4 regions of the Pseudomonas azotoformans genome follow, and region 2 is predicted to be linked to each of the others. Evidence: riboswitches for the same ligand, from Rfam matches in the RefSeq annotation. Region 2 holds a riboswitch; each other region holds the start of a gene.

Evidence for each region. A riboswitch is a leader RNA that binds a small molecule or an ion and turns the genes downstream of it on or off. The one in region 2 is predicted to bind cobalamin.
Region 1: it holds a riboswitch for cobalamin, as region 2 does, so the genes downstream of both, AYR47_RS27665 (ABC transporter substrate-binding protein) here and AYR47_RS17925 (TonB-dependent receptor plug domain-containing protein) in region 2, are expected to answer to the same signal.
Region 3: it holds a riboswitch for cobalamin, as region 2 does, so the genes downstream of both, AYR47_RS20180 (CbtB domain-containing protein) here and AYR47_RS17925 (TonB-dependent receptor plug domain-containing protein) in region 2, are expected to answer to the same signal.
Region 4: it holds a riboswitch for cobalamin, as region 2 does, so the genes downstream of both, cobO (cob(I)yrinic acid a,c-diamide adenosyltransferase) here and AYR47_RS17925 (TonB-dependent receptor plug domain-containing protein) in region 2, are expected to answer to the same signal.

What each region holds. Positions count from the first base shown of each region.
Region 1 covers NZ_CP014546.1:6,024,540-6,029,684, forward strand. The annotation lists gene AYR47_RS27650 (M4 family metallopeptidase) at 1-1,029, opposite strand, end outside; gene AYR47_RS27655 (DNA/RNA non-specific endonuclease) at 1,158-2,084, shown strand; gene AYR47_RS27660 (hypothetical protein) at 2,094-2,537, opposite strand; cobalamin riboswitch at 2,641-2,835, shown strand; gene AYR47_RS27665 (ABC transporter substrate-binding protein) at 2,943-3,953, shown strand; gene AYR47_RS27670 (FecCD family ABC transporter permease) at 3,950-4,954, shown strand; gene AYR47_RS27675 (ABC transporter ATP-binding protein) at 4,951-5,145, shown strand, end outside.
Region 2 covers NZ_CP014546.1:3,826,562-3,831,706, forward strand. The annotation lists gene AYR47_RS17925 (TonB-dependent receptor plug domain-containing protein) at 1-1,827, opposite strand, end outside; cobalamin riboswitch at 1,919-2,123, opposite strand; gene AYR47_RS17930 (carboxymuconolactone decarboxylase family protein) at 2,237-2,632, shown strand; gene AYR47_RS17935 (PP2C family protein-serine/threonine phosphatase) at 2,639-3,454, opposite strand; gene AYR47_RS17940 (serine/threonine-protein kinase) at 3,451-4,854, opposite strand; gene AYR47_RS17945 (c-type heme family protein) at 4,865-5,145, opposite strand, start outside.
Region 3 covers NZ_CP014546.1:4,357,325-4,362,469, forward strand. The annotation lists gene nfuA (Fe-S biogenesis protein NfuA) at 1-357, shown strand, start outside; gene cobM (precorrin-4 C(11)-methyltransferase) at 421-1,167, opposite strand; gene AYR47_RS20170 (cobalamin biosynthesis protein) at 1,237-1,629, opposite strand; gene AYR47_RS20175 (CbtA family protein) at 1,626-2,330, opposite strand; gene AYR47_RS20180 (CbtB domain-containing protein) at 2,342-2,530, opposite strand; cobalamin riboswitch at 2,627-2,829, opposite strand; cobalamin riboswitch at 2,945-3,145, shown strand; gene cobW (cobalamin biosynthesis protein CobW) at 3,239-4,300, shown strand; gene cobN (cobaltochelatase subunit CobN) at 4,304-5,145, shown strand, end outside.
Region 4 covers NZ_CP014546.1:6,344,725-6,349,869, forward strand. The annotation lists gene bluB (5,6-dimethylbenzimidazole synthase) at 1-518, opposite strand, end outside; gene AYR47_RS29145 (cobyrinate a,c-diamide synthase) at 515-1,822, opposite strand; gene cobO (cob(I)yrinic acid a,c-diamide adenosyltransferase) at 1,819-2,430, opposite strand; cobalamin riboswitch at 2,510-2,760, opposite strand; partial or broken gene AYR47_RS29155 (C40 family peptidase) at 2,857-3,313, opposite strand; gene AYR47_RS33085 (hypothetical protein) at 3,285-3,503, shown strand; gene AYR47_RS29160 (C40 family peptidase) at 3,539-4,168, opposite strand; gene hda (DnaA regulatory inactivator Hda) at 4,382-5,086, opposite strand.

The DNA.
Region 1 (5,145 bases), 2.2 Mb from region 2:
GACCGCCTTCTGCTCATCCTTGTTCGCGCCGTAGAGGCGGCCTGCAACATCGTAAGTGATGCGCGCAAAGCGCAGGAACCCCGAGTTGGGCCGCAGCCGCGCATCCCGCAGCGCGTCATACCAGATACGCCCGGCCCGTTCCCAGGCGAACCCGCCGAGCTTGGTCGCCACCTGATAGAACGCATGGTTGGGGATACCGGAATTGATATGCACCCCGCCATTGTCCTCGTAGGTGTGCACAAAATCATCCATGTGCCCCGGCTGAGGGTCCTTGCCCAGCAGTTTGTCGTCAAACGCCGTGCCGGGGGCTTTCATCGAGCGCAGGGCGGTGCCTTTGATCTTTTTGGTGAACAGTCCTTTGCCGATCAGCCAATCAGCGTCTTGCGCGCTTTGCTTCAAGGCATATTGCTTGATGAGCGAGCCGAACACATCCGACAGCGACTCGTTCAGCGCTCCGGACTGATTGAAATACATCAGCTTGGCCTCGTCCTCGGTGACGCCATGGGCCAACTCATGGCCAATTACGTCAAGCGCCACCGTGAAGCGGTTGAACAACTGCGCATCCCCATCGCCAAACACCATCTGGGTCGAGTTCCAGAAGGCATTATTGTAGTTCTGGCCAAAATGCACCGTGGCGTCCAGCGCCATACCGGCGTCGTCGATGGAGTTGCGATCAAAGACCTGGTCGAAAAAATCGAAGGTGGCGCCCAAGCCCTCGTAGGCTTCGTCCACCGCGGCATCACCGCTTGCGGGCTGCCCCTCACCACGCACCAGCGTGCCCGGCAGGCTGTCGGTGCCCTCGGCGCTGTAGATCGAGCGGCGCTTATCGGCGCCCATGGCCAGGGCCATGTGCGCCGGTCCTTTGGCAGGTTCGGCGACCATGCGCAACGAGCGGAAGGTTGTGTCTTTGGCGCGGGTGCGCAAGGCGACCTCACGTTGCGCTTTGTCGCCGTTGCGCGCGATCTGGTCGAGCATATAGGGCGGGATCAGGCAGAAAATCGGATGGCGATGCGGCTGACGAACACACATGGGCTGGCTCCAGCTGGCAGGTGAAAACGTTCGGGTCATCGATTCAGGATAGTCCCCAGGGGTTAACGCATGTCATCAATTGTCATTAACCTATGTTGCAGTCGTGTTTATCCAAGGAGGACTGACCGATGCCAGCACGTAAAACCAAAATCGACCTTGCATACCGCCCCAGGCTCGCTGACCTGCGCCCGTTGATCGCACCGAGCCCCACGTTGTTGGAGGCACGGGCGGCGACGCCACGCGTCACCCCCGCCAAAGACTTGAAGGGCCGGCGCGGCTACGCCGAGGACTTTCTCGGCAGCTTCGGGGTGCCCTGGCCCACGGTGGAAGAGGCCTTGGCGGAGGATGCACAGAAGCGCCTGGACTACACGCACTTCTCGATCACGATGTCACGCGCCAAGCGGCTTGCGCTGTATGTGGGCGTCAACATCGATGGTGGTCAGCACGTCGACATCATTCGCAGCAACGACGCCTGGGCCTATGACGGCCGCTTACCCATCGATGCGCAGGTGGGCGAAGCGCTGTATGCCAGCAATGGCCTGGATCGCGGCCACCTGGTCCGCCGGCAAGACCCCAACTGGGGCGACGAGGCGCAAGCCGCCAACCTCGACACCTTCCATTTCACCAACTGCTCGCCGCAGATGAGCGGGTTCAACCAGAAGACCTGGCTGGAGCTCGAAGACTACATCCTCGATAACACCCAACGCTGGAAAGCCCGCGCCACGGTGTTTACCGGCCCGGTGTTCGCCGACGACGACCGAATGTACCGAGGCGTACAGATCCCCAAGGCGTTCTGGAAAGTGGTCGCTTACCTCAGCGACAACGGCAAGCCTAGCGCGAGTGCCTACATGATTGACCAGAGCCGCGAGCTGGGCCAACTCGACCTGGTGTTCGGCCAGCTCAGGACCTACCAGCGCAGCGTGATCCAGATAGAGCGCCTGACCGGCCTGCGCTTCGGCAACCTGGCCGACTACGACGGCTTCAGCAACGAAGAGCGCGCCACCGGCACGCGGATTGAAGCGCTGATACGAGGGCCTGAAGACATTCGCCTATGACCCTCGCCCTCATTGCGCACTGATGTAATGAAACTGCGCCTGCGACTTCTCGACCGCCGCACGCACCTGATCTTTCTGTGCGTCGGTGCCCGAGTAGTAGATCTGCAAACCCTTCAAATCCTGCCCTTCGACGGCTTTACCGATCACGGCAACATCAACCGGGGTGCCGGCCCCCATGATCAAAAAGAACACATCGCCCAAGCGCTTGGTATTCAGCAATTCGCTCCTGAGGCTGGCCGCGTTTTGGTCACCGGCCAGGGAAATCGCCAGGGTGTCGCCGAACATCCCACTTTTAGGGATGCTCATCGTGTGCAAGCGCAGTTTGTCTGAGTCGGCGGGCATCGACTTGACATAGGCAGTGGAGGCCTCGTCGAGAATCTGCTTTTCAGATTTACCCTGAGTGGCACAACCGGCCAGGGTGGCGATAAGGACGAGCGCGATAACTGATTTCACGGTGTATTCCTTGTGATAAAGCGATCCATGGGCTGCGCATCATAGGAGCCTCACCGCCAGAGAGCTACCGTTGAGTGCACGACCTCCCGTTCAACCGCGTGATCGACTACCATACCGCGCCGGTTCCCAAACGGGACTAATAGGGAATCCGAAGCGCGGTACACCCGCGTCAATCGGAACTGCCCCCGCAACTGTAGGTGCTGAGCCTGCTCCATGATGCCACTGGACCTTGTCCGGGAAGGCCGGAGCCTGGCGACGACGCATCAGTCAGGAGACCTGCCGGCCCAAGCTCAATGACTAACCGGCGGGGTGTCCGGGAAGGACATTCTTGCCTGCCTCTATCCTATCGCAGCGTTCAAGGGTGTATTTCCGAACGGCACGCACGCTTCACTCGGAGATAGCCCCATGCTGCCACGCGTTACCGCCCTGCTTACCGGCCTGGGTTTCTGTGCCCTGGCCCAAGCCGCGCCCACCCACTACCCGCTGACCGTGGAAAACTGCGGCAGCACCCTAACCTTTCAGCAAGCCCCGGCCCGCAGCGTGACCATCGGCCAGGCCGCCACCGAAATGCTCTACGCCCTGGGCGTGGGCGACAAAGTAGTCGGCACTTCGCTGTGGTTCAACAGCGTATTGCCGCAGTACAAGGCGCAGAACGATGGCATTGAGCGCCTGGCCAACAACGAGCCGAGCTTCGAAGCGGTGATCGCCAAGCGCCCGCAGCTGGTGGCCGCCGAGCTGGAATGGGTGGTCGGGCCGCAAGGCGTGGTCGGCACCCGCGAGCAATTCCATGAACTGAAAATTCCCACCTACCTGCTGCCCTCCGACTGCGAAGGCAAGGACAACCTGGTGGGCGCCGACGGCACGCGGCTGGAGCCGTTCCGCATCGAGACGATCTATAAAAGCATCAGCCAACTCGCCGAGATCTTCGACGTGCAGGCGCGTGGCCAACAGTTGAACGACGAACTCAAGGCGCGCCTGGCCAAATCCGTTGCCACCGTGCAAAGCAAGGGCCTCAAGCAAGCCAGCGCGTTGGTGTGGTTCTCCAGTTCCGAGATGACCAGCGACCCCTATGTGGCCGGCCACAAGGGCATTCCGCAATTCATGCTGGAAACCCTCGGTTTGCATAACGTCGTGCAGTCGGACGAAGAGTGGCCCGCCGTCGGCTGGGAAACCCTCGCCAAGGCCAACCCGACCGTGCTGGTGATCGCGCGCATGGACCGCCGCCGCTACCCCGCCGATGACCATGAAAAGAAACTCGCCTTCCTGCGCAGCGACCCGGTGACCCGCAACATGGACGCGGTGAAAAACAACCGCATCATCATCCTCGACGCGCTGGCGCTGCAAGCCAGCATCCGTACGTTCGACGGGCTTGAACAACTGGCCACGGCCATCGACGGCTACGACCTGTCCAAATGATCCGAACCCTACTCGCCCTGGCCCTGCTGCTGGCTGCTGTATTGGCTGGCGTCGCCATCGGCGAAACCGCCATCTCGCCGCAGGTGGTACTTCAAGTCCTCGCCAACAAACTGTGGGCGGCCGGCTACGTGCTCGACCCCATCGACGAAGGCGTGGTGTGGAACTACCGCCTCACCCGTACCCTGGTCGCCGCCGCGTGTGGTGCTGGGCTGGCGACCTGCGGCGTGATATTGCAATCGCTGTTGCGCAACCCGCTGGCCGATCCGTACCTGTTGGGCATCAGCGCCGGCGCCTCGACCGGCGCGGTGCTGGTGGCGTTGATGGGCGTGGGCGGCGGTTTGATCTCGTTGTCGGCGGGCGCGTTTGTCGGCGCCATGGCCGCGTTTGCGCTGGTGATCCTGCTCGCGCGCGCCAGCGGTTCGGCCAGTGGCACCGGCCAGATCATCCTGGCGGGCATTGCCGGGTCGCAGCTGTTCAATGCGCTCACCGCGTTCCTGATCACCAAATCCGCCAGTTCCGAGCAGGCACGCGGCATCATGTTCTGGTTGCTCGGTAACCTCAGTGGCGTGCGCTGGCCTTCGGTGTGGCTGGCGGTGCCGGTGGCGGTCGCAGGCTTGGCGGTGTGCCTGTGGCACCGTCGCGCCCTGGATGCGTTTACCTTCGGCAGCGACTCGGCGGCGTCCCTCGGTATTCCGGTGCGCCGGGTGCAGTTCGTGCTGGTGGGCTGCGCGGCGTTGGTGACGGCGGTGATGGTGTCGATTGTCGGCTCCATCGGGTTTGTGGGGCTGGTGATTCCCCACGCCGTGCGCCTGTTGCTTGGCACCGGGCATTCGCGCTTGCTGCCGGCCAGTGCGTTGGGTGGCGCGTTGTTCTTGATTGCGGCGGATGTGTTGTCGCGCACCTTGATCAAGGGCCAGGTGATTCCGGTCGGCGTGGTCACGGCGCTGGTCGGTGCGCCGGTGTTTGCGCTGATCCTCATTGGTCGGAGGAATGCGCGATGACCGTGCTGAGCTGCACAGGATTGGGTTTCAAAGTGCGCGAGGCGCAGTTGCTGAGCGACATTCATCTGGACGTTCAGCCGGGCGAAACCCTCGGTATCGTCGGGCCGAACGGCTCCGGCAAATCCACCTTGCTCAAGTTGCTCGCCGGGCTGCGCACGCCAGCGTCCGGCGAAGTGCTGCTGGGCGGCCAG
Region 2 (5,145 bases):
CACCAGCAGGCTCAGGCGGTGTTGGTGGGCGGCGTCGAGGTAGCGATAGGCATCGGCGTCTACCACGGAGTAGTGGCCGTATTCGACGTTTTTCGAGCTGGTGATGTCGCGAATGTAGCGGATCGCAGTACCTGCGCCCCATAAGCGGTTTTCCGATTCGAAACCGATCCGTGAACGGGCAAAGAAACTCGGAATGTCGTTGATGGTGACGCCGGTGCGGGACTCGGTGAGGTTGCGCGTCATGTCGGCCTGCAGGCTCCACTGGTCGTTGAGCGCGAGCTTGGCGTCGGCCTCGAAGCCACGCATCTGGAGCTGGCCCTGGCCGTTGACCCATTGCACATCGTCGAGCGTGATCAAGTCAGTGATTTTGCGTTTGAACAGCGTGACGCTGGCGCTGAAGTCGCGCTCGCCCAGCAGTCCCTTGTAGTCGATCCCCAGTTCGGCGTTGCGGCTTTTCTCCGGCTTGAGATTGCGGTTACCGATCTCGTCGCCCGGCTCGTTGACGAACAGCTGTTCGGCGTTGGGCAGTTTGTAGGCCGTACCGTATTGGCCACGCAGGGCCCAGTGGTCGTTGAGATCATAGAGCGAGGTGAGCATGCCGACGGTGGCACTGTCGCCGCCGCTCATGGCTTCATGCCGCACGCCCACGCTGGGGTGCCAGTTGGGCAGCGCGTCGATCTGCGGTCGCAGTTGCGTATACAGCGCGTGGGCCTGGGCCTTGTTGTCGTCGATCACCAGTACATCGTCCTGGCCCTTGAACCACTGGTTGTCGCTGCCCACCACCAGCACATGGCCGCCTGGCAACTCGGCCTTGCCCTCGGCTTGTACACCCCAGTCAGTGAAGCCCCAGTAGTCGTTGTTGTTACGTACCTTACGACCCCCGTCGGCGGTGTTGTCGATCCGCGTGTAGCGTGTGTCCCAGTCGTTGATATGACCCTTGATGAAATAACTCAGGCGCTCGTTGATCGCCTGTTCGAAAGTCGCCGTGGCGATCTGTTGCACACGGTCGTTGGTGGTCTTGTAGTTGTTCACCGGCCGTGCGAAATCAAGGTTGGCATCGGCATATTGGTAGAACAGTTCCAGGCGCGAGTCATCGCCAAACGCCTGGGTGGCCTTGGCGCCGAAGGTGGTCACTTCGTACGAGCGCTTTTTGTCGCTGACGCGGCCGCTGTAGTCGCTGTTGCGAAACGGCTGGTAGCCCTCGGAGGCGTTGCGGCTGACATACGCCAGCAGGCCAAGGTCGCCCCAGCCGTTGGTGAAGATCTTCTCCACCCGCGCATCGCCGGTGGTGCCGCCGAAGGTATCGACTCCCAGGTTCACTTCACCGGACGCCTCGCGGGTCTGCGGGCTGCGCGTGACGATGTTGATGACCCCCGACACCGCCTGGGTGCCGAACAACAGGCTCTGGCCGCCCTTGAGCACTTCGATACGCTCGATGGCGTTGGCTGGCAGCGTGTCGAGGTAGAGGCCGCCATACAGACGGTTGTTCAGGCGCACGCCGTCGAGCAGGATCAATGTGTCATCGTTGCGCCCGCCCAGCAGGGAATAGGTGCCGTAGTCGAACGGGCCGTTTTTCGGCGCCACATACAGGCCGGGGATGAACATCTGCATCACCCGCGTCACGTCGGCGGCGGGGCCGGCGCGTTCGATCTGTTCGCGGGTGACGATCTCCACTTTGCTGCCGTACTGGGCCATGGCGGCGACGGTGGTGGATTCCACGGAAGGGGCGGAGACGATCTGCTGGTTGAGCACCAGGGTGTTGTCGTCGGCCAGCAACAGGGGGCTGAACAGCGAGCCGAACAAAGGGATCAGGGAACGTCGAATCATAGTCTTCTCGAAAGTATCTTCGCAGAAGCACGCAGGAGAAGGCATCGCGCACACGCCGATACCGGCCCATGCCCGCCCACCGCAGGAGTTTGCCTAACAGAAATTCCAGGCCGGTCTCCGGGCTCTCGCGTATGGAACCCTTCACCTTCCCATGGCACGCAGGCCACAGTGGTGTGTCGAAGGGGTCACGCGAATACCGTTGCGGGGGCAGCACCGGACTGGCTCAAAAGAGCGTACCGGTTTCCCGTTTCACCCCAAGCACGGCGGCAGGGGGCACCTGAAACAGGCCGGCATCTGAACATTCGCATGACCGTTCGTCAACTCCGTCATTCAGGATTCACCGGCTTCACTTGCCAGCAATGGGGCGGCGCGGTATTCCAGAACACTCACCCTCCGCCTTGGACATCCCATGACTCAACACCTCACCGAATACGCCGATGCCAGCCCAGAAGTGCGCGCGGTCTATGACGACATCATGCACACGCGCCAGGTCGATCGGGTCAACAACTTCTGGAAGTGCCTGGCCGCCCACCCACCGACCCTGCGCCGGACCTGGGAAAGCCTCAAGGAAATCATGGCGCCGGGGGCATTGGATCCACTGACCAAGGAACTGCTCTATGTGGCTGTCAGCGTGACCAATAATTGCCCGTATTGCATCGCCTCCCACACGGCAGCAGCGCGCAAGGCGGGGATGACCGACGAGATGTTCGGCGAGTTGCAAGCGGTGGTCGGCATGGCCAACGAAACCAACCGCCTGGCCACCGGCTATCGCGTGCCGGTGGATGAGGCGTTCAAGTTGCCATAAGGCGATTCAGCCGTCGAACCAGGCGAGCAGCACCGTGACATTGTCGCGCCCGGCGTATTCGCGGGTGAGGTGGATCAGCCGTTGGCAGGCAGTCTCCAGCGTGTCGCGGCTGGCAGCGGCGAGTACCTGAGCCATTTCCTGGTGCGGAACGCAACCGTGCAGGCCGTCACTGCAGAGCATCAGCAGGTCGTTGCGCTTCACGGGTTGCACGCGTACTTGCGGTTCTACCCGCGGCCCCGGGCCGATAGCTTGCAACAGCAGATTGCGTGCCGGTAAACGGTCGACTTTGCCGGCCTCAAGGGCTTGCTGATACCAGGTCTGGTCGCGGGTCAGCAGGCTCAGTTCGCCGTCGCGGTAGCGGTACAAACGACTGTCACCCACATGAAACAGCAACAGTGGCCCATCGGCATGCGGGCGCCATGCTCCTGTGAGTGTGGTGCCCATGCCGCTGCCTTCGCTCATCTGGCGTGCCACGTTTTTCTGGTAGACGCACTGGTTCACCTGATCGATGGCGTTGTGCAGGCGACTGGCGGCTTGCATGTCCGGGTCCGACCAGGTGGCGTCCGGGTCGCTGCCGTCGTTCAGTGGGTCGACACGGTGGGCGTTGAGCGCCTGGCGCAAACTGATCAGGGCTTCGGCACTGGCCAGGGCGCCGGCTTCATGGCCGCCCATGCCGTCAGCCACGGCAAACAGCCCGAGGCTGGGCTCCACCAGAAAGTTATCTTCGTTGCTCTGGCGCACCGTGCCGACATCGCTGGCCCCATAGGCGACCGCGCAGGCCAGGCGATGGGGCCCGCAGGCGCTGAGGGGAGAGTCGATCATGGCAGGGGCTCAAAGCTGTTGAGGAACGCCAGGCGCTGGGCCTCGCTCTCGATAGACTCGGCCAACCGTTGCACAAAGGGTTGGCGCAGTGAGGTTGCACGCAAGGCGCGACTGACCACGATGCGGGCGATGGGACCAATCAGCACCGCCAGCCGGCGTTCGGCCATGTGTGCGAAGTCGGGGTCGACTGGCGTATGGATCACCTCGGTGGTCGGAACAATCGCGGTGGGTTCAGTCACGACCTCGGGCGCGGCAGTCGGCGGGTTGAGGCGTTGGAACAGCGACTGGCTGGCGCTGGTGAACTGCTCACGGCCGCGCTCCGACGGAATATGCGGCAACAATGCGGCGCAGATACCCTCGAAGTCATCGGCGCCATTGAGGCTCTTGCGCACCAGGAAGCGTGCAAGCGGGCCGATCTGGTGGGACAGCAGCGACTCCAGCTCAGGCATCACGGCCAACTTCCACGGCATGAGGGTTTCCACGGCTTCGGTCGCTAACGGTGTCACGCCGCTGCTCAAGGGTTGGTTGGGAAGCATCAGCACGGTGCGATCATCGTCGATATCGGCGCTGGTCCAACTGCCGGTGGTGGTTCCGAGCAGCGCTTCAAGGTCATCCAGAAAGGCGTGCGCCGAGGGATAGCGGTCGGCCGGGCGCTTGGCCAGGGCGCGGACGATCACACTGTCCAACGCCGGGTCGAGGGCCAGGTTCAAGCTCGACGGTGCTACCGGCGTCTGGTTGAGAATCTGCTGCATAACCATGGTGGCCGAGCCGGAAAACGGTCGCTCGCCAGTGAGCAGTTGGTACAGCACGATCCCAGCGGAAAACACGTCGGAGCGACCGTCGATCAATTCGCCGCAAAACTGTTCCGGCGACATGTAGCTGGGGGTGCCGATCATCGAGCCGGTCTGGGTGAGCGTGGAGGAGTCCAGGCGTGCGACGCCGAAGTCGGTGACCTTGACGTGGTTGTCGGCGGTGATCAGCAGGTTGGCCGGCTTGATATCGCGGTGCACCACACCCTTGGAGTGCGCGTACTCCAGGGCCAACAGCAACTGGCGCATCCAGCCGAGGCTGTGGCTGAGGTCACGGGGTGTCTGGGCGGCGAGCAGGGTGTTGAGCGGTGTGCCTTCGACGAACTCCATGGCGATGTACGCCGAGCCCTCGTCCTCGCCGTAGTCGTAGACCGCGACGATATTGGGATGCATCAGCCGGCCAGCGGCCTGGGCTTCATTCTTGAAGCGGCTGACCAGCTCGGCGTGCTGGCTATCGCCGAACAGCTCCTTGCGGATAGTCTTGAGCGCCACGGTGCGGGCGATGTTCGGGTCGAACGCCTTGTACACCGTGCCCATGGCGCCTTTTCCGAGCACGCTGTCGATGCGGTATTTGCCGAGTTGTTCAAGCATGATCGCGGCCCTATTCCTCAAGCATCTTCATGGCGCTGACCAAGCTGGTACGCATACGGCCGAAGGACTGACCCAGGCGTGCCAACTCGTCGCTGCCGCTGACGTCCATCGGCGGCACATCGGTTTCGCCCAGGCTGACGCGGTCAGCCAACGCCGACATCTGCCGCAGGCGCCGTGTGACAAACAGGTGCACCGCCACGTTCAAGGCCACGAACAATACGGCGAAGATCCCCAGCATCGACAGCATGTAGCTGTGCAGCAGGCTCGTGGCGCGTTGCATCGGTAAGTCCA
Region 3 (5,145 bases), 530 kb from region 2:
GACGACGCCGTGGTCGACTACGCCACCGACCGCATGGGCGGCCAGCTGACCATCAAGGCGCCCAACGCCAAGGTGCCGAATGTCAACGCCGACAGCCCGGTGAACGAGCGCATCAACTACTACCTGCAGACCGAAATCAACCCCGGCCTTGCCAGCCACGGCGGCCAGGTCAGCCTGATCGACGTGGTTGATGACGGCATTGCGGTGTTGAAGTTTGGTGGCGGCTGCCAAGGCTGCGGCCAAGCGGACGTGACCCTGCGCGAAGGCATTGAGCGCACCTTGCTGGAGCGCATTCCAGAGCTCAAGGGCGTACGTGACGTGACCGACCACACGCAGAAAGAAAACGCCTACTACTGAGTAAGGTGTTCGCTGCGAACAAAAAAACGGCGCCCCGTGAGCGCCGTTTTTTTATGTCCCGTTTCAGGGGCGGTACAAATGAGCATGGCCCGCGCGATACAGCGACGATTCGCTGAAGCTGTCACTCGCCAACACCCGGCCCACCACAATCAGTGCCGTGCGCCGAAAGCCCTTGGCCGACACCTTCTGGGCAATATCACTCAAGGTGCCCATCGCCCAATCCTGATCCGGCCAGGTCGCCCGGTGCACCACGGCAATCGGGCAGTCCGCGCCGTAATGCGGCAGCAGTTCAGCGACAATCTTCTCCAAGTGATTGACCCCCAGGTGAATCGCCATGGTGGTGCCATGCCGGGCCAGGCTGTCGAAATCCTCGCCGGCGGGCATGCGGGTCTTGTCGGCGTAGCGAGTAAGGATCACGCTCTGGGCGATGTCAGGCAGGGTCAGCTCGGTTTCCAGCAAGGCGGCGCAGGCAGCCACGGCGGTGACGCCGGGAATGATCTGGAAGGGAATGCCCAGCTCCCGCATGTGGCGGATCTGCTCGCCAATGGCGCCATACAGGCTCGGGTCCCCAGAATGGACGCGCGCTACATCCTGGCCCTTCGCGTGGGCCGTCTTGATCAGATCGATGATTTGTTCCAGGTGCAATTCGGCACTGTTGGCCAGCGTTTCTGCCGAGTGGCCTTCCAAAACCGCCGCGGGCACCAACGAGCCGGCATAGATGATCACCGGGCAGCTGCGGATCAGCCGCTGGCCTTTGACGGTGATCAATTCCGGGTCGCCGGGGCCTGCGCCGATGAAGTAGACGGTCATGGTAATTCCTGTTGAAAAACGGGCGAGCATGAATGTTGCTCATGATCGAGGTCGGCAATTATCGGGATTTTAGCCGGCGCACGCCAATGCGAAGGTGGCCTGGGTGGTTTTTTGGCGAGTGATCAACAGGCGGGCAGGGCTGCCGGCGAGCTGTTCAGCGAGGGCCAATGCGGCGCTTTCGGCTATGCCGTAACAGCCGGTATGGGCAAAAGCGATGTCGGATTTGTGGCTCAGGCGGTGTTCAAACTCCGCCAGTTGTTCAGCGCTGAAAAACTGCAGTGGCAGGTTCAGTACCTCGGCCAATGCCGCTAGTCCTGCTTCATGTTGTTTGCGGTCGATACTGGCGAGCGCAGCAATGCGCTGGCGCTCGATACCGCCCTCGGCGAGGGCAGAATCGAACAACGCCAACAAGGTGTGAAGATCACAACCCCGCTGGCAACCCAGGCCAACCACAAAAGTCATGCCGAGTATTGGTCGTCACGGTTGCGGCGGAACAGCCATGCGCTGATCAGGCCCAAGGCCAGCCAGAAGGCAACGTTGGTCAACTGCGAGGCGATCTTGAACTGCGCTTCCAGGGCTTGCGGAGCGAGCATCGAATGCACTTCCGGTTGCGGCGCGCCGATCACATGCGGGACCGCCAGGATCGCCACGCCCAGCACTTTCAGCAGCCAGTTGCGACCAAACACGATCAAAGCGATGCCGGCAGCAGTAGACGCCGCAGTGCCGATCCACCAGGTCTGGCGCAGCGCCAGGTCGGCGGCGGCAGTGCCCGGCAGCTCAGGCGGCAGGCCCATCGTCGGTGCCAGCACGAAGGTTGCGTAGCCGGCCAAGCCCCACAGCAGGCCTTGGGCGGTGCGGGTTGGCGCACGCAGCGTGTAGAGACCGGCCAGCATCAGCGCAAAACCGACCGCGACCACTAGGTTGCCGCCCGTGGTGGACAGCACGCGCTGCCAGCCATCTTCCGGCTCCCAGGCTTCAGCGTCATGGGTGTGGGCGGCAGCGCCTTCGGCGTGTTCGTGGGCCATTTCGGTGGCGGCCGGGGCTTTTTCGAAGGTTTCCGCCTGCAGAATCAGCGGGGCGACCCAAAAGCTTTGCAGCAGGGTCAGCAGCAGGGCAGCCAGCAGGCCGGTGAAGCCTGCGGTTTGCGCGATACGCTTGATCATGTCGGCAGGTCTCAGTGGCACGGGAACGCGGCGCTGTGGCGGGTATCGTGGGCCGCGTTGTGCACGGCCTCGATGTGCGAGAAGCCGGCGAAATACACCAGGCACGCGCCGAGGATCGACGCGCCGATGGCGGCGGTCAGGCGTTGGCTCAGGGTCGAGGTGCTGCTGGCGGAGTGCGAGGTGCTGCTGATGATCGACATGGCGCGTCCCTTTCAGGTGTCAGGGTGAAACGAGCGCATGAAAACCCCGCGAGCCGGGCACGCAGGGTTTGAACAGCGCCCGCCCACCGCGGGTTTGTTATCTGATTTTTTCGGGCCGGTCTCCGGGCTTGCGAGGGGCATTGCGCCTATTAAGCATCGCCTTCCCATGCCGTAGGCACAGTGGATCTGACGCTTCGCTCGCTTACCGTTGCGGGGGCAGCACCGGACTGGTCATATCGCTATGACGCACCGGTTTCCCGTTTCACCCTGTGAAGGGCACCCGAAACAAGATGTGTAGGAGAGCATGGGGGTGGGAGGGGAGTCAATTGGGTTGTGCTTTTGGGTGGGGCGTATCCGTTACCGCAGAAACGGATATCTACCCAACCCCATCATTGACCATCCCCCAAGCACTGCGTAGCCTTGCACCCTCGAGGTTCTTCAGCCCCAGGCCGAAGCTAAGAAGGGAACGCGGTCCAAGCCGCGGCTGCCCCCGCAACTGTAAAGGGTTCAGCTGACTGCCACGCCACTGCCAAACCGGCGGGAAGGCGCAGCCAGCGCCGGTCGCAAGACCCGCACGCCCCAAGCCAGGAGACCTGCCTCGCAATCGATTTTCTACTTCAACCGGGCGGGGTGATCCGGTGACGAAATCCGCTGCTGCGCACTGTCGCAGGGCCTATCGTCCCATATGCCCGCCCCCAAGGGCATCCGATGAAAACACTGGCCAAACTCCCCGTCACCATCGTCACCGGCTTCCTCGGCTCGGGCAAGACCACTTTGTTGCGCCACATGCTCGACAACGCCCAGGGCCGCCGCATTGCGGTGATCGTCAACGAATTCGGCGAACTGGGTATCGACGGTGAAATCCTCAAGCAGTGTTCCATCGGCTGCACCGAAGAAGAAGCCAACGGCCGCGTCTACGAGCTGGCGAACGGCTGCCTGTGCTGCACCGTGCAGGAAGAGTTCTTCCCAGTGATGCGCGAATTGGTGGCCCGTCGCGGTGACCTCGATCACATTCTCATCGAAACCTCCGGCCTGGCCCTGCCAAAACCGCTGGTTCAAGCCTTCCAGTGGCCGGAAATCCGCAGCGCCTGCACCGTGGACGCCGTGATCACCGTGGTCGACAGCCCGGCGGTAGCCGCCGGCACCTTTGCTGCGTTCCCGGACCAAGTGGATGCCCAGCGCAAGCTCGACCCGAACCTGGACCACGAATCACCCCTGCACGAGCTGTTCGCCGACCAACTGGCCAGCGCCGACCTCGTTATCCTCAACAAATCCGACCTGATCAGCCCTGAAGACCTGGCCCGCGTGCGCCTGGAAGTCGCGGAAGAACTGCCGCCAGCGGTGAAGATCATCGAGGCCAGCAGCGGCCGCTTGCCCCTGGATGTATTGATCGGCCTGGGTGCGGGCTCCGAAGAGCACATCGACGGTCGCCACAGCCATCACGATCATCATCACGAAGGTGAAGACGATCACGATCACGATGCCTTCGACTCCATTTCCATCGATCTGCCGCAAGCCGACGAAGCACTGTTGCTCGACGCCCTGACCCAGTTGGTGGTGCAACACGGCATCCTGCGCGTCAAAGGTTTCGCCGCGATCCCGAACAAACCGATGCGCCTGCTGATCCAGGGCGTGGGAACGCGTTTCGACAAGCACTTCGACCGTGCCTGGGGCGCTGACGAAGCGCGCATCACGCGTCTGGTGCTGATCGGCCAGGACCTTGACGCGGCGGGCCTCGAAGCGCAACTGCGCGCTGCCCTCAGCGTTTAACCCATGCACCTGCTCAGGACCCAGCCCGGTGGTTTCGTCTCGGACGACAATATTGCCGACCTTGGACAAACCCCCGCTGACCTGGTGATCCTGTGCAGCGGCGATTCCAGCCTGGCGCTGCTGGCCGAAGCAGCGCAGCAGTTGCCGGACGACTACCCCAGCTTTCGCCTGGCCAACCCGATGCAGGTGCAGAACCATGCCTCGGTCGATCTGTATGTCGATGAGGTGCTGCGCCACGCCAAGGTCATCCTGATTTCGTTGCATGGCGGTATCGGTTATTGGCGTTACGGCATCGAGCGTCTGGTGGAATTGGCCGAGCAGGGCGTTCAACTGATCCTGGTGCCGGGGGATGATCGCCCGGACCCGGAACTCAGTGGCCTGAGCACCGTCGGCGCCGAAGCGCGTGATCGCCTCTGGCACTTCCTGCGCCAGGGCGGTCTGGGCAATGCACTGGATTTTTATCGCTGCCTGGCCAGCGCTTACCTGGGCCGTGACTACGCCTGGGCCGAGCCGCAAACCCTGCCGCGCACGGCGATTTATCATCCGCGCCACGCCAACGCCCGGCTGAATGATTGGCAGGCCGACTGGAATGCCGAGTGGCCGGTGGCGGCGGTGCTGTTCTACCGTTCTCATTTGCAGGCGGCGAATACCGGTTTTATTGATGTGTTCTGCCAGCGTTTGCAGGCCGCGGGCCTCAACCCGTTGCCGATGGCGGTGGCCAGCTTGAAAGAACCCGGCTGCCTGGCGGTGGTCGAGGACCTGCTGGATGAGGTGGGCGCGGCGGTGATTCTCAATACCACCGGTTTCGCCCAATCCAGTCCGGAAGCACCGCATTTGCGCCCGTT
Region 4 (5,145 bases), 2.5 Mb from region 2:
TTCGCGCCGGGCGGCAAGCCCAGCAGATCGGCCAGGGCCTGGGGCTCGAACAGCGAGACCCAGCCCATGCCCAGCCCTTCGACACGGGCCGCCAGCCACAGATTCTGGATAGCACAGGACAATGACGCCATGTCCATTTCCGGCAAGGTGCGCCGCCCAAAGATGTGCCGCTCACGATCATCCATCAACGCCGCTACCAGCACTTCGGCGCAGTCGTGAATGCCTTCGACCTTGAGCTTCATGAACTCGTCGGAACGCTCGCCCAGGGCTTCGGCGGTGCGTACGCGTTCTTCTTCCACCAACTGTTGAATCTGACTACGCAGTTGGCGGTCGCTGATGCGGATAAAACGCCAGGGCTGCATCAGGCCGACACTGGGTGCCTGGTGCGCGGCCTGGAGCAGGCGGTGCAGCAATTCGGGGGCGACAGTGCCGCCGCTGAAGTGGCGCATGTCGCGGCGTTCGGCGATGGCGCGGTAGACGGCGTCGCGGTCGGCCTGGGGGAAGGCGTTGTCGCTCATAGTGCTGGATCGGGCGCGAACAATGCGGCCACCGCCTGGGGATTCGAGGGGAAATAGAAGTGTACGTAGGACGCCGTCATCCGCCCCTGCCGATAAACCGCCTCGGCACCGCGCCCGCCATTGGGGCTCAGGCCACGGGCAATCGGCTGCCATTCGGTGGTGGTCAGCGAGTGGTGATAGGTATGGCCGCGCAGTGTGCCTTCGGGCAATTCGACATTTTGCAGCGCCAAGGCCGCGAGCTTCTTCTGCATCACCGCATCGCCTTGCAGCAGGCCGACCAGTTCGGCGCGAGTGCCGTCGACATCGGTCAGCGAGTCCAGCAGGTAGAGCATGCCGCCGCATTCGGCGAGCAGCGGTTTGCCGGCGGCATGATGAGCGCGGATGGCGTCGAGCATCGGGGTATTTTGCGACAGTGCCTGGTGGTGCAGTTCCGGGTAACCACCGGGCAGGTAGAGGCTATCGGCGTCCGGCAATTGGAGATCGTGGATCGGCGAGAAGAACTTCAGCTCAGCGCCCATTGCCCGCAACAGGTCAAGGCTGGCGCCGTAGGTGAACGCGAAGGCTTCGTCGCGGGCCACGGCGATGCGCACGCCGTTAAGCAGTGGCTCGGCGTCGATCACTTCAGGCGCGGCAAAGGTGACCGGCGGCGGCAAGGCGACTTCGCAACTGCTGCCCAGCGCTTGAGCGGCGGCATCCAGGCGTACATCAAGGTCATTCAGTTCGCTTGCCTGCACCAAACCCAGGTGACGGCTAGGCAGCTCGATACTGGTCTCGCGAGACAACGCGCCGTACCAACGCAGGCCTTCGGTAAGGCTGCCTTCAAGCAATTGTGCATGGCGCAGGGTGCCGACGCGGTTGGCCAGCACGCCGGCGAACGGCAAGTCCGGCTGATAAAGCGCCAGACCCAGGGCTAACGCGCCAAAGGTCTGGGCCATGGCGGTGCCGTCGATCACACCAAGCACCGGCACACCAAAGTGTCGCGCCAGGTCGGCGCTGGACGGCGTGCCGTCGAACAGACCCATCACGCCTTCGATCAGGATCAGGTCCGCCTCCCCCGCCGCTTCCCACAGCAAGCGGCGACTTTCCTGCTCGCCCACCATCCACATATCCAATTGATACACCGGTGCACCGCTGGCGCGTTCGTGGATCATCGGGTCGAGGAAGTCCGGGCCGCATTTGAACACGCGCACCTTGCGCCCCAGGTTGCGGTGCAAGCGGGCCAATGCGGCGGTGACGGTGGTTTTGCCCTGGCCGGACGCCGGTGCGGCGATCAGGACGGCCGGGCAATGACGGGGCTGATTCAAAGTTCGACGCCCTTCTGTGCCTTGATACCGGCCTGGAACGCGTGCTTGAGCATGCCCATTTCGGTGACGGTGTCGCCCATTTCGATCAGTTCAGGCTTGGCGCCACGGCCGGTGACCACCACGTGTTGCATCGGCGGGCGGGCTTGCAGGTCGCTGAGTACCTGGTCCAGGTCGAGGTAGCCATGCTTGAGGGCGATGTTCAGCTCATCCAGTACGACCAGGCCGATGGAAGGGTCCTGCAGCAACTCGCGGGAAACCGCCCAGGCGGCTTCGGCGGCGGCGATGTCGCGCTGGCGATCCTGGGTTTCCCAGGTGAAGCCTTCGCCCATGACGTGGAAACGTACTTGCTCGGGGAAACGGCGGAAGAACAACTCTTCACCCGTACTGTTGCGCCCCTTGATGAACTGCACCACACCGCACTGCATGCCGTGGCCCATGGCACGGGCCAGCATGCCGAACGCGGAGCTGCTCTTGCCTTTGCCGTTGCCGGTCAACACCAGCAGCAGGCCGCACTCGTTGGGGGAATTGGCGATGCGTTCATCGATCACGGCTTTTTTGCGCAGCATGCGCGCCAGGTGGCGTTCGTCGCGGTCGGGGGAATCGGTCATGGCAGCTCTCCGTTGGGGCTGAACAAAAACGGCGGGCAGGAAAAAGAAAAAACAGACAGCCAAGCATCGCCCACCGTGATGCTGTTGGATGTTGCAGGCCGGTCTCCGGGCTCATGAGTGGCGCGCGCCTTATAGAGGCGCAGACCGACGCTGCGCCTTCCCATATCGCGAGCGATACAGTGGCAAAAGGCAGCGTCTTGACTCATTTACCGTTGCGGGGGCAGCGCCGGAATCGCGGCGACACTGTGTACAAGTGCGCTCACTCACCGGCTTCCCTGTTTCACTCCGTCGACCCATGGGTCACAGAGCACCTGGAACAAGCGGCGAAGGGTAGTAGGTTGAGGGGCGAGCTGCAAGCTTCAAGCAGATAGCTGCAAGCAGGTATCCCCTCCTTGCAGCTTGAAGCTTGAAACTTGCCGCTGCTTCTTACGGATTACGCGCCAGGTTGCCCGGCAACACGCGCTTGGCACTCAGGTAGGCATTCTGCCAATACGCCTTGGACAAGGTGTCCAGCTTCACCGTACCGCCGGTTTGCGGTGCATGCACAAAGCGGCCTTCGCCGACGTAGATCCCGGCGTGGCTGACCTGTGAACCGCCGCCTGTAGCGAAGAACAACAAGTCGCCGGTCTGCAGATTCTGCTCGCTGACATCCTGGGCGCGCATCACGATCAGTTCGCGGGTGGTACGCGGCAGGGAGATGCCGGCAGCATCGCGGAAGACAAACCCGATCAGGCCGCTGCAATCAAACCCGGAGTCCGGTGTGTTGCCACCCCAACGATAAGGCGTGCCGACCAGGCCCCAGCGCGCGGAAGAGCACATCTTCGGCCGCAGGCGAGAAATTCTGGGTGGAGTAGTTGAACACCGGCTTGGGCTTGACGGCCACAGGCGCGGGCGGCGGGCGGCTTGCGCAGGCGCTGAGCAGCGCGGCGCAAAGAATAAGGATCAGGCGGGCCGAGGTCGACATGGGCAGAACAATCCTGGTCTGGATGCGGCTTTCGCTGCCGAACGCTGAAAACCAGAACGCGCAAGCAAAGCTCGCGCGAACAGATTACAACAATGTCCAGGGATTCTAGCGCTTACACGTCAAACTTCAAGTATCACTTTAAGTTTACTTGCTAGCGGTTACCGTCGTCGGGGCCATGGCGAGTGCGCGCTTGGCTTCGATGAAGGTTTTGCTCCAGTAGCTGTCACCCAGGTTATCGACCCGGACACCGCCACTGCGACGGCTGCTGGAGTGGATAAACTGGTTATCGCCCAGGTAGATACCGGCATGGCTTACACGACCACGACCCGCTGTACTGAAGAAAAGCAGATCACCGGGCTTGAGGTTGTTGCGTGCGACCAACGGTGCATCCACGTTGATCATTTCGCGGGTGGAGCGTGGCAGGTTCATGCCAGCTTCTTCGCGGAACAGGTAGCCGATGAAACCGCTGCAGTCGAAACCGGCTTCAGAGGTGCCGCCGAAACGGTAACGGGTACCGATCAGGGACATGCCGCGTTCGAGGATGCTGTCGGCCAGAACGGGCAGCTGGTAAGGCTTGCTGCCATTGAAATTGGCCAGTTCTTTTTCCGTTGCCAGCTCTTCTTCATAAACAGAAGCAGACTGTGCAGCAACGAATTTTGCCTGATTTTGAACCTGTGGTTTTTGCTGTTCTGCCACCTGTTGAGGGTGGGAGGCGCAACCAAACAACAGGGTAACGAGTGCGAGGGGCACGAGGGGTGCGAAGCGATTTAGCATGGGCACGACCGTGGCTGATATGTAAAGAAGACGAGACTATGCCCTCTATCACATCGATTTGCAAATTCAATCGTGATCTATGTGACTTCTTGTTTGGACTATGACATCTAAGCCCTTAACACCCTATATCTGCCTTTTGCGTAGCTAAACCGGCTCAAACGCAGGTTTTCTGGCGCCTGGAATTTGCCGAAAGCCGCGAAAACAGCAGGCCGGCTACCAGCCGAGGGTTTCTTTCAGGAAGGGAATGGTCAGCTTGCGCTGGGCCTGCAACGAGGCTTGGTCGAGCTGTTCAAGCAGGTCGAACAACGCGCTCATGCTGCGCGTGCCGCGGGTGAGGATGAAATGCCCCACCTCGTCGGTGAGGTGCAGGCCGCGACGGGAGGCACGCAATTGCAAGGCACGCAATTTGTCTTCGTCGGACAGCGGGCGCATCTGGAAGATCAGTGCCAGGGTCATGCGCGACTTGAGGTCGGCCAGCTTGATCGGTAACTCGCGTGGCGAGGTGGACGCAGCAATCAGCAGGCGCCGACCGCTGTCACGCAAGCGGTTGAACAGGTGGAACAGCGCCTCTTCCCACTCCGCCTTGCCGGCGATGGCTTGCAGATCGTCCAGGCACACCAGCTCGTACTGCTCAAGATGGTCGAAGATGCCGATACCGCGGTCCATCAACTCCGCCAGGGGCAGGTAAACCGCTGGCTCGCCCATCTGCTCGAACCGCAGGCACGCGGCCTGCAACAGGTGGGTACGCCCTACGCCGTGCTTGCCCCACAGATAGATCAGGCTTTCGGTCCACCCGGCGTCGGCTTCGCAGAGCCGCTCGACATAGCCGAGTGCAGCGGCATTGGCGCCTGGGTAATAGTTGATAAAGGTGGCGTCGTCACGCAGACGCACACCCAAGGGCAGCTGAATCGGTTTCATGCTGACTGAACGGCTCCAAACGAACCGTTAGTGGCCTCTGTGTAAAGTTTGCAAAGTTT